One region of the Comamonas aquatica genome, then DNA from elsewhere that is predicted to be linked to it. Evidence: predicted binding sites of a transcription regulator. Region 1 holds the regulator's gene; the other holds the start of a gene.
What was found. The regulator FNR, encoded in region 1, switches genes on or off when oxygen is low (the NO sensors DNR and NnrR bind a similar motif). The targets are predictions, from matches to a motif close to TTGATNNNNATCAA.

Region 1 (4,948 bases):
CATAAGCACAGTGGTCCTGCAGCTGCTGCAACACGGCGCTGGAGGCGCCGCCTGCTGCCTAGCGGCACCACATGGCGGGGGTAAAGATCAGATCCATCCAGAGCGCCCACAGCGACACCGCCACCAGCATCAGACCGGCCACGCGTGTGCCCCACTCTGCCCGCCAGCGGCGCACCCGCCCGCTGAGCCAGCGCCACGCGTACGGTGCCGACCACAGCCACAGCCCGCCCCCCACGGCAAACGCCACCATGCTGCCAGCCCCCGCCACGGCACCACCACTCAGAGCGGCCACCAGCACGGCGGAGTAAAGCAGGCCGCATGGCATCAGCGCCCACGCGATGCCCGCCAGCAGCCCCCCGCCGGGCAAAGCCAGCACGGGTTGGACCTTGGCCCAGGCCGCACGGCCTGCGCGCTCCAGCCATGCCGGCTGCTGCCCCTGAAACACCATGAGCAAGCCCCAGGCCAGAATCAGCAGATGCATCAGCACCCACACCGGGTGCAGCAAGGAGGTACGGTCAGAGAACCAGGCCACCTGCTCCATCGCCAGGGCGGCCACCGCCCCCAGCATGCCGTAACCCAGCAAACGCCCGGTGTGGAATTGCAGTGCCCCCCAGCCAGGCACGCCGCGGGGCGCTGCCGCAGCGGCGCCGGCATGCAGGCGCACGGCATGGGCTTGCCCCTGGATGACGGCATGGCAGGGTGCGGCACACATGGCAAGACAATGGGGCCCACCCACGAGCCCCATGAAAAATGCCGTCCAAAGCAGAGAAAGCGCCATAGGGATCAGATGATCCGCGAAAACCTGGCCCGGTTGCGATCTGCCTGCAAATAACGATCAAACACCAGGGCGACGCCGCGCACGAAGAACCAGCCCTTCTCGGTCACCTTGATGCAGTCGTCCTGGATTTCCACCAGGCCTTCTTCCTGCTGGCTTTCGAGTGCAGCGATTTCCGCCGCAAAATACTGCGGGAAGTCGATCAGCCATGCGTTGTTGATCGACTCGAACAGCACCTCGCCCTGGCACATGATGGTCATAATCACGGCGCGGCGGATCAAGTCATCGCGCGTCAACGCCAGACCACGCACCACGGGCAGGCGCCCCTGGTCCAGCAGGTCGTAATACTCTTCCAGCGTCTTGGCGTTCTGGCTGTAGGTGGCCCCCACGCGGCCGATCGCAGAAACCCCCAGCGCAATCAAATCGCAATCCGGCTGGGTGCTGTAGCCCTGGAAGTTGCGATGCAGGCGACCCTGGCGCTTGGCCACTGCCAGCGCATCCTCAGGCAAGGCAAAGTGATCCATGCCCACATACACGTAGCCCGCATCAATGAAACTGGCGATGGCCGCCGAGAGCATGTTCACCTTGTCTGGCGCAGGCGGCAAGTCCTGCTGCAGGATGCGGCGCTGGGCCTTGAAACGCTCAGGCAAGTGGGCATACGCATACAAGGCAATGCGATCCGGGCGCAGCTGTGCCACCTGCTGCAGCGTACGCGCAAACGATTGCGCGTTCTGCTTGGGCAGGCCATAGATCAGGTCCACATTGATGGACTGGAATCCGAGTTCGCGCGCAGCGGCCACCAGATCGAACACCTGCTCGGCGGGCTGCTCGCGGTGCACGGCCTTTTGCACATCGGGATCGAAGTCCTGCACGCCGAAACTCAGGCGGTTGAAGCCAACTTCCTTGAGCACAGCCAGGCGCTCGCGCGTCACCGTGCGCGGGTCCACCTCGATGGAATACTCGCCAGCAGGATCAAAGGCGAAACGCTCGCGCAGCATCTGCCACAGCTCACGCAACTCGTCATCGGACAGGAACGTGGGCGTTCCTCCGCCGACATGGAACTGGCTGACCACCTGCCCCCGCCCGCAGTGCTGCAGGTGCAGATCGACCTCGCGCTCCAGATAGCGCATGTACGTGGCCGCACGCTCATGGTGCTTGGTCACGATCTTGTTGCACGCGCAGTAATAGCACAGCGATTCGCAAAACGGGATGTGCACATACAGCGACATCGGCTGCTTGGCAGCCGCAGCGACTTTGCGTTGCTTCAGAGCCAAGATATAGTCGCTATCACCAAACGCTTCCACAAACCTGTCTGCTGTGGGGTAAGAGGTATAGCGTGGACCAGGTACGTCGTAACGACGCAGGAGTTCGGGTGTGACGACAGTCATGAATCTTTTTTCCTTGATTGTTAGACTGTGCACCAAGGGCCCGCAACCAACCTTGACGTGAATCAAGAGGTCTGCGATCAAGCAATGCCACAATTTTGACAAGCATCATTCACCGCAATCCCAGTTGTAACAGCTTCTTTTTTACCGACCTTTAACGCACCGCGTGACCCGCAAGAATGCCTGCACCACGCCGCGTCCGAGTACATGACCCCTCCAACCATCAAAGTAACCTGTTCCAACTGCAACCTGCGCGAGCTGTGCATGCCCGTGGGGCTGAGTGAGCAGCAGTTGCAGCGCATCGACGAAATTGTGGCCACCCGCCGCAAGGTCAAGCGCGGCGGCACCCTGTTCCGCAACGGGGAGCCCTTCACATCGCTGTATGCCATCCGCACAGGCTTTTTCAAGACCTGCGTGGCTACCGAAGATGGTCGCGACCAGGTGACAGGCTTCCAGATGGCCGGCGAGATCATTGGTCTGGATGGCATCGTGCATGACCACCACACCTGCGATGCAGTGGCCCTGGAAGATGCCGAAGTGTGTGTGATGCCGTTTGACGGGCTGGAGGAGGTGTCGCGCGAAGTGACGGCCCTGCAGACCCACGTGCACAAGGTCATGAGCCGCGAAATCGTGCGCGAGCACGGTGTGATGCTGCTGCTGGGCAGCATGCGCGCAGAGGAACGCTTGGCGGCCTTCATCCTGAATCTGGTGCAGCGTCTGCACGCACGCGGCTTCTCGTCGTCGGAGTTGGTGCTGCGCATGACGCGCGAAGAGATTGGCAGCTACCTGGGCCTGAAGCTGGAGACGGTCAGCCGCACTTTCTCGAAGTTCGTCGAAGAAGGCATGGTGGAGGTCAAACAGCGCCACGTGCGCATTCTGGATACCGCCGCGCTGCAACGCCTGGTCAACAGCCACCAAGACTGCAACAAATAACCACCTACCGCTGCCTCAGCGCAGGTCCACGAAAAAAGCCTTCCTGCATCAACAGGAAGGCTTTTTTCATTCACGCGTTGTTGGGATAGCAGGCCTGCAGCCGCTCGGGATCGCCGAGCCCGGCCGACGGCGCCTGGGCTTGGGCGTTGACCGCTGCGCTGGGCAGGGCCAGCACCATGGTCATCCAGCCGGCCACGGCGAAGACCGCCCAGAACGCAAAGAATGCCAGGGTGTAGATGGCCGTGCGCGACAGCTCCACCGCCTGCCCCATCCACAGCATGTCGTGCGGGTCAAACGCCGCGAAGACCAGCATCTCCATCACGCCGGCAGCCACAAAGGCCGGCCAGCCAATCCACATCCAGCGTCGTGTCCACATAAAAGCACTCCTTCGCAAGGGGTTGTAGATAAATTGTGTCCACAGGCGCAGCACCATGGTTGTGGGACAAACACTGAATAAAAAAACATAGCTGCCAGCGCTTGTTGTCACTGGATTTCAAATAGTTTTCTATTTAAAACCTAATGTTTGCATGCGCTAGCAGCTATGTTTTTAGCCAACCACCTCCGCGCTGTCATGGGCCACCCCTGCCGCCGAGAGCAGCGCAGGCAGCCTGTCAGCGCGCTGCATCACTTGGGTGCCAGGTTGGGCAGGTCGTCCGCAGGGGTGGCGGCATGGTTGCGCACCACGTGGGCGGGTGCATGGCTTTTGTCCGGGTTGCGCAGTTGCTCGTTGATGTTCACGCCCTTCTGGTAATAGTCGGGGTCCACGACGGGATCTGCGCCACGCGTGGCAATCACCAGGGTGGCAATGCCCGCCACCACCACGATGGCAGGACCCGCCACCACCAGCCACACATGACCGAACTTCCACCAGGGACCGGTCGAGACTTCGGGCTTCATTTCAGCTTGAGACATCCTAGACTTTCTGAGAAATAAACAAACACCGCGCACAGCGCCCGAGGGCACCGTGCGCCAGACCCACATCCACGCTCAACGCGGCACCAGGAACACGGATTTTTCGGACACCCGGCCCTCACCGCTGCGCGCATCGATGTCGAACACGATGTGGTGCGAGCCGGGCTCTGCCGCACCGTAGGGAATCTGCACCCGCACGGCCACGCCGCGCGTCTGGGCGGGCAGCACTTCGACCTCGCCACCCTCGACCAGCTCGATCCCGTTGAGACCGTGCACCTGCACATGGTAGGTCTGGGCGGCCTCGGTGGCATTCATGACCTGCAGCCGATAGACATTTTCCAGCTTGCCGCCCGCCACGATCCGGGCCAGCGAGGCGCGGTCGCGGATCACGTCCACCTTCAACGGCTCGCGCAGCGCCATGCTCACCACCATCGCCACCGACAGGCCGACCAGGACGGCCCCATAAATCAGCACCCGAGGGCGGGCGATGCGCCGCAGGATCTGGGAGCGCGGCCAGCGCTGGGTGACAGCGTTTTGCGTCGTCAAGCGAATCAGGCCCCGCGGGTAATGCATGTTGTCCATCACGTTGTTGCACGCATCAATGCACAAGCCACAGCCGATGCACTCGTACTGCAGACCGTTGCGGATGTCGATGCCCACCGGGCAGACCTGGACGCAGAGCTTGCAGTCGATGCAGTCGCCCAACCCCTGGGCCTTGTAATCCGCATCCTTCTTGCGAGGACCGCGCGCTTCGCCGCGCACAGTGTCATAGCTGACCACCAGCGTGTCCTTGTCAAACATCGCGCTCTGGAAGCGCGCGTAGGGGCACATGTACTTGCAGACCTGCTCGCGCATGTAGCCGGCATTGCCATAGGTGGCGAAACCGTAGAACAGCACCCAGAAGATCTGCCAGCCACCTTGCAGGGCCAGCAGTTCGCTGCCC
Region 2 (4,948 bases), 1.8 Mb from region 1:
CTGTGCTGCAGCACGCAGGCGGGAATGCCTGCGGCCTGAGCCTGCAGGGCCCGCCCGGCGGGACTGAGCGTGACGCGCACGCGGCGCTCGTCGGCCGCGTCGCGCTGGCGCTGCAGCCAGCCGGCGGCTTCCATGCGCTTGAGCAGGGGGGTGAGCGTGCCGGAGTCGAGGAACAGGCGCTCGCCCAGTTCCGACACCATCAGGTCATCGCGCTCCCACAGCACCAGCAGCACCAGGTACTGCGGGTAGGTCAGGCCCAGGCCTTCGAGCAGGGGCTTGTACAGCTTGGTCATGGCCAGCGACGCCGAATACAGCGCAAAGCACAGCTGGTGGTCCAGTTGCTGGGCGCGGGCATCAAGGCCGGGTGCGGTGGAAGTCATGGGGGTAAATGTAGTGCTTAATTAAATTGTGTGCAATTTAATTGTGAAATCCATGCCGACAGCAAGGTCAGCACACGGGATAGGCCCCAGCACAACGGCCAGGCAGTGAGCCTGGCCGTTGGAGGGTAGAGCACCCCGCGCAGGGCGCGAGGGTGGGCCAGCAGGGGATCAGTAGGTGTACACGCCCTGGCCGGTCTTGCGGCCCAGGCGGCCGGCGGCCACCATCTCGCGCAGCAGGTAGCAGGGGCGGTACTTGCTGTCACCGAATTCCTTCAGGTAGACCTCCATCACGGCCAGGCACACGTCCAGGCCGATCATGTCGGCCAGGGCCAGTGGTCCGATGGGCTGGTTGCAGCCCAGCTTCATGCCGGCGTCGATGTCCTCGGCCGTGGCCGTGCCTTCGGACAGCACGTAAAACGCCTCGTTGATCATGGGCACCAGGATGCGGTTGACCACAAAGCCGGGCGCGTTCTTCACGGTGATGGGCGACTTGCCCAGCTTTTCCGACAGGGCCTTGACGGTGTCGTGCGTAGCATCGCTGGTTTGCAGGCCACGGATGATCTCCACCAGGGCCATCATGGGCACGGGGTTGAAGAAGTGCATGCCGATGAACTTGTCGGCGCGGCGCGTCGCGGCACCCAGCTGGGTGATGGAGATGGAGGAGGTGTTGGTGGCAATCAGCACCTCGGGGGCCAGCAGGGCGTCGAGCTGCTGGAGGATCTTGACCTTGAGGTCGTAGTTCTCGGTGGCGGCCTCAATCACCAGTTGGGCGCCCTTCAGGTCGTCATAGCTGGTGGAGGTCTTGATCCGCGCCAGGGCCTGTTCCTTGTCGGCGGCGGTGATCTTTTCCTTCTTGATCAGACGGTCCAGGCTGCCGGCCACGGTGGCCAGGCCCTTTTGCACGGCGGCTTCGGAAATATCGACCATCACCACCTGGATGCCGGACACGGCGCATGCCTGCGCGATGCCGTTGCCCATGGTGCCTGCGCCAACGATGCCTACGGTTTGAATGCTCACAGTGTTATCTCCCCAGTTAATGATTGAAATGCGGGAAAGATGGTAGCGAATTTCCCGCGGCACGCCCGTAAAGTGCGCGTCTTCAGACCGGGGGAGCGAGCAGCATGGATGAAACCTTTGATTTCGTGGTCATCGGCGCAGGCTCTGCGGGCAGCGTGCTGGCTGGCCGCTTGAGTGAGGACGGCGCGCACCAGGTGTGCCTGCTCGAAGCCGGTGGCGCCGATGCCAGCCCGCTGGTGCAGTGCCCGGCCGGCATCGCGGGCTTGGCCAGGACCGGCCAGTTCAACTGGTCGATCGACACCGTGCCCCAGCCCGGCTTGAATGGCCGCTGCGGCTTTCAGCCCCGCGGCAAGGTGCTGGGCGGCAGCAGCTCGGTGAATGCCATGATCTACCTGCGCGGACAGCCGCAGGACTATGACGCCTGGGCCGCGCAAGGCAACCCCGGGTGGTCGTGGCAGGAGGTGCTGCCCTGGTTTCTGAAGGCCGAGCACAACGCACGTGGCGCGGACGCGCTGCATGCCCAGGGCGGGCCGTTGCATGTGGCGGATTTGCAGCAGCCCAATCCGCTGAGCCTGGATTTTGTCGAGGCCGGGGTGCAGGCGGGGCTGCCCCGCAACGCGGATTTCAATGGCCCCTCCCAGGAAGGCGTCGGCTGCTACCAGGTCACCCAGAAGCAGGGGGAACGCTGCAGCGCCGCCAAGGCCTATCTGACGCCCCACCTCGGACGCCGCAATCTGCGGGTGCGCACCGGGGCCCAGGTGCTGCGCATCCTGCTGTCGGACACCTCGCAGGGGCTGCGTGCGACCGGGGTGGAATACCTGCGCGATGGCGCACGCCACGTGGTGCAGGCGCGGCGCGAGGTGCTGCTCAGCGCGGGCGCACTGCTGTCGCCCCAGTTGCTGATGCTGTCGGGCCTGGGGCCGGCGGGCCACCTGCAGGAACTGGGCATTCCGCTGCGGTGCGACCTGCCCGGCGTGGGGGCCAACCTGCATGACCACCTGGATGCGATCTTGCTGTGCGATGCGCCGGGACTGACACAGTCGTTCGGCCTGTCGCCCGCCGGGCTGTGGCACGTGGCGCGCGGGGCCTGGCAGTGGCACCGCCAGCGCACCGGCCTGCTGACGACCAACTTTGCCGAGGCCGGCGCCTTTGTGCGCAGCCGTGCGGAGCTGGCGCAGCCCGATCTGCAGCTGCACTTCGTGGTGGGTAAGTTGCTGGACCATGGGCGCCAGACCGTCTGGGGCCATGGTTTTTCCTGCCACCTGTGCCTGCTGCAGCCGCACAGCCGCGGCCAGGTGCGACTGCGCAGTGCCGATCCGCTGACCCTGCCGGCCGTGGACCCGAACTTCCTGGGCGAAGCCCGGGACCTGGCGCCCATGGTGCAGGGGGTGCGCAGCATGCGCCACATCCTGGCCCAGCCGGCGCTGGCGCGCCATGGCGCCAGGGAGCTGCCGGCCTCGGCTGCGGCGCAGACCGAGGCGCAGATCGCCGACTGGCTGCGGCAGACTGCCGACACGATCTACCACCCGGTCGGCACCTGCCGCATGGGCCCTGGCCCCCTGGACGTGGTCGACAGCCAACTGCGGGTGCACGGGGTGCAGGGGCTGCGGGTGGTGGACGCCTCTATCTTTCCGCGCATCACCAGTGGTAACACCAACGCCCCGACCATCATGGTGGCAGAGAAGGCGGCGCACTTGGTGCTGCACGCTGCGCAGCATGCCGCAGCGGCGGTTGGCCTGGTCAGCATGGCGTAAGGCGCGGAGCGCGGGCTGGGCGTCAAGCCGCGGACGCCGGGAAGCGGGTGAAGCTTGATGCGAATCAAGGTGCGGAGGTTTGGATTTGGTGGTTGCGGTGGTTTTCCCGAGAATGGTTACTGGTAGCTACAGTTGTAACCATTAGGCCCCGAGATGAGCGAGACTTCACCGAACATACCGACCCGCCCAACCCATGGCGCTTCCCCAGCCGAAGCCGCGCAGGCCCTGGATGACCAGGTGCGTGCCGCGCTGAGCGCCGGCACCATGGGCCTGTCCCCCGTGGCCCTGGGTTTGGCCGCCGCCGACTGGATGATGCACCTGGCCACGGCGCCGGGCAAACAGATGACGCTGGCCCACAAGGCGGTGCAACTGGCGCAACAGGCTGCGCAAGCCAGCCTGCAGCCCAGCAGCGAAAGCGATGCCCGCTTCAAGGACGTCGCCTGGCAGCAGTGGCCTTACCGGGCCGTCAAGGAACACTTCAAGGCGGCCGACAGCTGGTGGCGCGAGGCCGCGCAGGTTGACGGTATGACGCGCCACCACAGCCATGTGGTCGAGTTCTTCACCCGGCAGTGGATGGATGCCCTGTCGCCGTCCAACTGGGCGGCCACCAACCCCGAGGTGCTGGTCAAGGCCAAGGCCACGCAGGGCGAGAGCCTGCGCCAGGGCGTGAAGCTGTTTGCCGAAGATGTGCAGGCCGCGCGCAAGGCCAAGGCCGACACTGCGGCCGACCAGCTGGAGCCGCTGGAATTCGCCGTCGGCCAGGATGTGGCGTGCACACCGGGCAAGGTGGTGTTCCGCAACCACCTGATCGAGTTGATCCAGTACAGCCCGCAGACCGAGCAGGTGCTGCCCGAGCCGGTGCTGATCGTGCCCTCGTGCATCATGAAGTACTACATCCTGGATCTGTCGCCGCAGAACTCAATGGTGCGCTACCTGGTCAGCCAGGGCCATACGGTGTTCATCGTCTCCTGGCGCAACCCGGATGCCTCCGACCGCGACCTGAAGATGCAGGACTACCTGAGCACCGGCGTGCTGGAGGCCATGGCGGCGGTGAAGTCGCGCACCGGCGCAGCCAGCATCCACACCGTGGGTTATTGCCTGGGCGGTACCTTCCTGGCGATTGCGGCCGCCACCCTGGGGCGCTTGCAGCGCAAGAAGACCCGCACGGCCAAGGAGCAGGCCCTGGTGCCAGCCGATATGCCCCAGCTGAGTTCGGTCATTCTGCTGGCGGCGCAAACCGATTTTGCCGAGCCCGGGGAGCTGGGCGTGTTCATCGACGAGGACCAACTGGCCAACCTGCGCCAGCGCATGAACGAGCGTGGCTACCTGTCCGGCAAGCAGATGGGCGGCTCCTTCCAGTTCCTGGCCTCCAAGGACCTAGTGTGGTCGCGCAACACGCGGCGCTACCTGATGGGCGAGGACGATGCCAGCTTCGACCTGATGAGCTGGAATGCCGACCAGACCCGCCTGCCCGCGCGCATGCACAACGAGTACCTGACGTCGCTGTTCCTGAACAACGCGCTGGCATCGGGGCAGTACCGCTTTGCCGGGTCGACGGTGGCCCTGATGGACATCGCGGCACCGATGATGGTGGTGGGCACCACGCGCGACCATGTGTCGCCCTGGAAGTCGGTCTACAAGATCCACCTGCAGACCGACACGCACGTCACCTTCGTGCTGGCCGCCGGTGGGCACAACGCCGGCATCGTCTCCGAGCCCGGACGGCCACGGCGCAGCTACCAGATCGCCAGCGTGGAAGAAGGCCATGGCTGGACCGATCCCGACGACTGGGCCGCG

Region 2: KAQ61_RS14665 (PHA/PHB synthase family protein) is a predicted target of FNR. The motif match lies at 3,206-3,219, and genes of this name have one in related genera.

What each region holds. Positions count from the first base shown of each region.
Region 1 is NZ_CP072916.1:903,916-908,863, reverse strand. It holds gene KAQ61_RS04240 (sulfite exporter TauE/SafE family protein) at 59-778, opposite strand; gene hemN (oxygen-independent coproporphyrinogen III oxidase) at 784-2,163, opposite strand; gene fnr (fumarate/nitrate reduction transcriptional regulator Fnr) at 2,368-3,093, shown strand; gene KAQ61_RS04225 (hypothetical protein) at 3,164-3,469, opposite strand; gene KAQ61_RS04220 (FixH family protein) at 3,718-4,005, opposite strand; gene ccoG (cytochrome c oxidase accessory protein CcoG) at 4,081-4,948, opposite strand, start outside.
Region 2 is NZ_CP072916.1:3,114,070-3,119,017, reverse strand. It holds gene KAQ61_RS14680 (MarR family winged helix-turn-helix transcriptional regulator) at 1-380, opposite strand, end outside; gene KAQ61_RS14675 (3-hydroxybutyryl-CoA dehydrogenase) at 549-1,397, opposite strand; gene KAQ61_RS14670 (GMC family oxidoreductase) at 1,502-3,151, shown strand; gene KAQ61_RS14665 (PHA/PHB synthase family protein) at 3,305-4,948, shown strand, end outside.